Regions from separate parts of the Roseibium alexandrii DFL-11 genome, predicted to be linked through region 2. Evidence: riboswitches for the same ligand, from Rfam matches in the RefSeq annotation. Region 2 holds a riboswitch; the other holds the start of a gene.
The links. A riboswitch is a leader RNA that binds a small molecule or an ion and turns the genes downstream of it on or off. The one in region 2 is predicted to bind cobalamin.
Positions count from the first base shown of each region.

Region 1: it holds a riboswitch for cobalamin, as region 2 does, so the genes downstream of both, SADFL11_RS24670 (CbtB domain-containing protein) here and SADFL11_RS22855 (DUF1636 family protein) in region 2, are expected to answer to the same signal.

Region 1 is NZ_CM011003.1:50,099-52,296, reverse strand. Features, by position in the region: gene SADFL11_RS24680 (hypothetical protein) at 1-270, opposite strand, end outside; gene SADFL11_RS24675 (CbtA family protein) at 348-1,046, opposite strand; gene SADFL11_RS24670 (CbtB domain-containing protein) at 1,048-1,218, opposite strand; cobalamin riboswitch at 1,252-1,478, opposite strand; gene SADFL11_RS24665 (recombinase family protein) at 1,850-2,198, shown strand, end outside.
Region 2 is NZ_CM011002.1:4,953,642-4,955,839, forward strand. Features, by position in the region: gene SADFL11_RS22850 (ABC transporter ATP-binding protein) at 1-467, opposite strand, end outside; gene SADFL11_RS22855 (DUF1636 family protein) at 464-859, opposite strand; cobalamin riboswitch at 982-1,195, opposite strand; gene SADFL11_RS22860 (ABC transporter ATP-binding protein) at 1,339-2,198, opposite strand, start outside.

The DNA.
Region 1 (2,198 bases), on a different contig from region 2:
GTAGCCGCTAACCGGATCCTTCGAGACACTGATTTTCAAGGACGGTGCATCGGGACCGCCAGGTACAGAGGTAGTCCTGTTGTGGTTGTGGCCAGCGGTTTGGCCGGAATGATTAGTTTTGAGCTCCACTGATGCGGTCTGCATCTGGTGATCGCTGGCTGATGAGTGGTCATGACCGTCAAGAGCGACACCATTGCTTGCGGCAACAACAAAGCCGATGCCTCCGCCAAAGACCAGCCCGATGGCGAAGAGTGCGAGAGAGCGTTCCATGGGGTTTCAGGTTTCCTTAAAAAGAAACCGGGCAAAACGAGATGTTTCGCCCGGTCGGTTATGATTTAGATTCCGGATCAGGCCGCCTGCGTTGCGCCGACCCTCGCCCCCTCGCGCTGCCAGAAAAAACCTGCAAAACAACCAAGCAGAAGCCAGGCTGCCATTCCGACGCCAAAGGCACGGCTGGCAAACATTGCCCCGATCTCGGTCGGAACTGGGCCGGTGAAGGTGTCCGGCTCTGGCGCGCCGATCACGTGTGGTGCCAGCAGCAGCATTGCTGCTGCGCCCCAAGCCATCCAATTGCGGCCGAATGCGATCAGCCACAATCCGGCGCCTGCGGTAAGGACGGTCGCCCACCACCAGATCTGCCGGGCAAAAACATCCGCCGCCGCGACGCCGGGCACTTCGGGAGCTAGGCTGAATCCGGGCGCGAAGTGGAACGCGACGAACCCTGCAACACCCCAAAGCAGGCCGTTGCGACCCGTTATAACCGCACCGCGCATTTCGGCAATTGCCATGCCGGCGAGCAGAATGAAGGCATAACCGGTATAGGTGAGCATCGTGAAGATGACGCTCAGGCCATCGCGCAAAGGATCGATCCCGCCCAGCTCTTGTTGAGCGCTGACTGCCTCGGTTCCGAAATGGACCAATTCCCCCGATTCATAAAGCTCCGCATGGAGAAGGACTGGCTGAACAAAAATAAGCTGTAGCAGGGCCGCGATAAGCCCCGCCGCAGCACCAGCGAACAAGCCGCTGACCAAGAGGCGAGTCAGCATTTTAGTGACACGGGAATCCGGTCGCGTGGCGCACATCGTGTGCTGCGTCGTGCAAAGCGCTCGCCTGCACGTGACCCGTGATCGAAATAATCGCGACACCCAGTACCGCAGCAAAAGCAAGCGATACGATTTTCGTCGCGGAAACGGTGGTTTTTGCAGATTGTGTCGTCATTTTATCCTCTTTGCTGTCACACCCGACAGAAGGGTTTTCAGTGAATGTCTGGCAGGTCTCCTGGCTCGCGGGTCGTGGCGCTTTGCCGGGCCTTCCCCACAACATTCGTTGCAAGTGGCATGTCCGGTCAGCACTCTCCGCATACAGTCGCGGGGGCGGCTTCGGCTCCTGACGCCCTGCATGGGTCCGCCATATCCGAATTCCCTGTTCGTTTCCCAGCACTTTGTGCCGAATGGAAAACCAAACAGGTTTTATTATGGCGCATTTTTTTTGATCGCGAAAGCACAAATCCGACACGTAATTGATGCGTTCGCGATGACATTCAATGCCTGGGAACTTGCACACTGTCGGTGCCGAAGCTCGATTTCAAGCCGGTCGACAGGCGACGGGGAATAATGATGGATCAGACTGTTTTCTCTGTCGGGATATCGAAAAATTCCTGCCGTCCCTGGTCCTTGAAAAGCAACCGCCGGGCCATCTTTCACTCCATACTATGACTGCCGATGACCCATGTCTGTGTCCGAAAACGTCCGATTGCGTACAGGGGCAAAACACCCTGTCCACAAATTACCTTGACATCATTCTGGACAGCTAACTAATTTGAACAGCCTTTTCGGACAGGAATGACGCTATGTCACGCACCTTTGCCTATACCCGCGTGTCAACGACCGGACAGACGACGCAAAACCAGTTAGAAGAAATCCGGGCGGCGGGGTTCCAGGTCGACGACCGCCGGATTGTGACCGAGACTATTTCCGGCAGTGTGCCGATAACGCAGCGTCCGGAATTCGCTCGGCTGGTGGACCGTTTAGAGCCGGGCGACATTCTCATCGTGACGAAACTCGATCGCCTCGGCCGGGATGCGATAGACGTCAGTTCAACAGTAAAGGCATTGGCCGACGAAGGAGTACGGGTATACTGTCTTGCACTTGGCGGTGTCGACCTGGCGAGTTCCGCCGGCACGATGTCCATGAACGTGC
Region 2 (2,198 bases):
GCCACCATCACACGCTGACGCTCTCCGCCTGAGAGGGTTCCAAGCTGGCGGCCTGCCAGTCCGTGCAAGTCCAGCCGGTCCAAGGCCGTCTCGATGATGTCCCGATCATGGGAACCTGTCGTCCCGGCAAACCCGCGCCGGTGCGGCGTTCGCCCAAGTGCCACGATCTCTCCGACTGTAAGAGCGAAGTCACTCGGTTGTTCCTGCAAGACGGCGGCAATCCGCTGTGCAGTCTCTCGCGCGGAAAGGTTCCAGATGTCCTCACCGTCTACCAGAACCTGACCTGTAACCGGTCGGTAAAACCGGTAAAGCAGTCTGAGCAGGGTCGTTTTGCCGGCACCGTTCGGTCCAACAATTCCAAGCACTCGGCCCGCTTCAAGATGGAAACTGGTCGATCGCAGCAGGATGTCTCCATGGCGCTTTGGCGACCAAGACAGGTCTTTGGCGGTGAGGGTCGCCGCGGTCACGAAGCGCGCGCTTTCTGCTCTTCGAGTGCCGAGTCGGCAGCCGGTATGCGCGCCAGAGTAGACTTCCGCAACTTGCCTGGACGGTCGACAGACGAACACCATCCGTCGCCGAGATAGGCGTATTGTTTTGCAAATGCGATGAGATCGTCGACATCGGTCTTTGGATCAATGTCTCCGAAAAGGTAGGAGGCCTTGCTTGTGCTGTGATAGGCGACCGTACACGGCTGATCGCACCCTGCCATGCAGGCGACACCTGAAACGTCGAAGGTTTCTGGGATCGTCTCCTTGGCAGCAGAAAGGGCATTTCGTAGCCGCTCAATCAGCTCAAAACCGGGCCGTGTTTCCGTACCCTTTCGCCGGCAGGATGTGCAAACAGTTATACGATGGTTCATTTGGCCCTCCGCCATGAAAAAGGGCGCGCCAAACAAAACGACGTGGTGGCGGTGGGGACCGCTTTGCCATCATATGCTCCGAGCCGGGCGCCCCGCCCGCATCAAGTTGAAGATCCGGAGCAGCATCTGCGCCGGTGATGGCAGGTCTCCTGACTCGCGGGTCGTAACTCTCCCGAACCTTCCCGGACGATATGCCCAGTGGTGTTTTCGGGGTCGCTCACCGCTCACAGTTGCGGGGGCAGTCACGGATTTGGTGCCTACTGGCTACGCCGCACCGTGTTCCCTTTTCATCTCGTCAGCCTTGGGCGTCTAAGAACCATCATCGCTAAAAAAGCCGATGGCCGTCGAGCGGTCAACTCAAAAAGAGTGACTTGAAGCTTGTGATCACAAGCAAATTTTCAGTTTGACGCCTTGTCTCAAAATCCGCTGTGGCATGGCGTCTTCCATATGAGCAATAAACCAAATTGCGAAATCGGCTCTTAACGGAGCCGCTGTTCGGTCTTGGCATCAAAGAAAAAAGCGTTGGCTGGATCGAATGTGATTGCAACGGTGCTGTCCGGTCTCGGGACGTCTTCACCCTTCGTTTCAATGATCACGCGTTCTCCCGTCGGGCACACGAGATAGGAGTAGGCAACACCGCCCAGTTGTTCGGAAAGATCAACCTTCGCGCCTTCGTCCGCCTGGCTGATCATCACCTGCTGTGGGCGGAGGCCGACGAGAACCTTTTCGCCATTTTTAGGAAGTGCAACGGATGGCTCGACCGTCAAACCACCAAATGCGGGAATGGTGACGCTGCCATCTTGCACAATCCCCTCAACGAAATTCATCGACGGTGAGCCAATGAAACCGGCGACGAACTTGTTGTCCGGATCGGAGTAGAGCGTCATTGGGGAGCCGACCTGCTCAATCCGCCCGGCGCGCAGAACCACGATCTTGTCGGCCAGGGTCATAGCCTCGACTTGATCGTGGGTCACATAGATCATGGTGGCGCCGATGTCCTTGTGCAGCCGGGCAATCTCGACCCGCATATCAACGCGCAGCTCCGCATCTAGGTTCGACAGCGGCTCATCGAACAGGAAGACTTCCGGTCCGCGAACAATGGCGCGTCCGATGGCAACACGCTGGCGTTGGCCGCCTGAAAGGGCCTTTGGTTTGCGCGCCAAATAAGGCTCGAGTTTCAAGATACGCGCCGCTTCGCCGACCTTCTCCTTGATCTCGGCCTTCGGGTGCCCGTTCATTTTGAGGCCGAAGCCCATGTTTTCCTCGACCGACATATGCGGATAAAGGGCGTAGGTCTGGAACACCATCGCGACACCGCGTTCGGCCGGATCGGATTTGG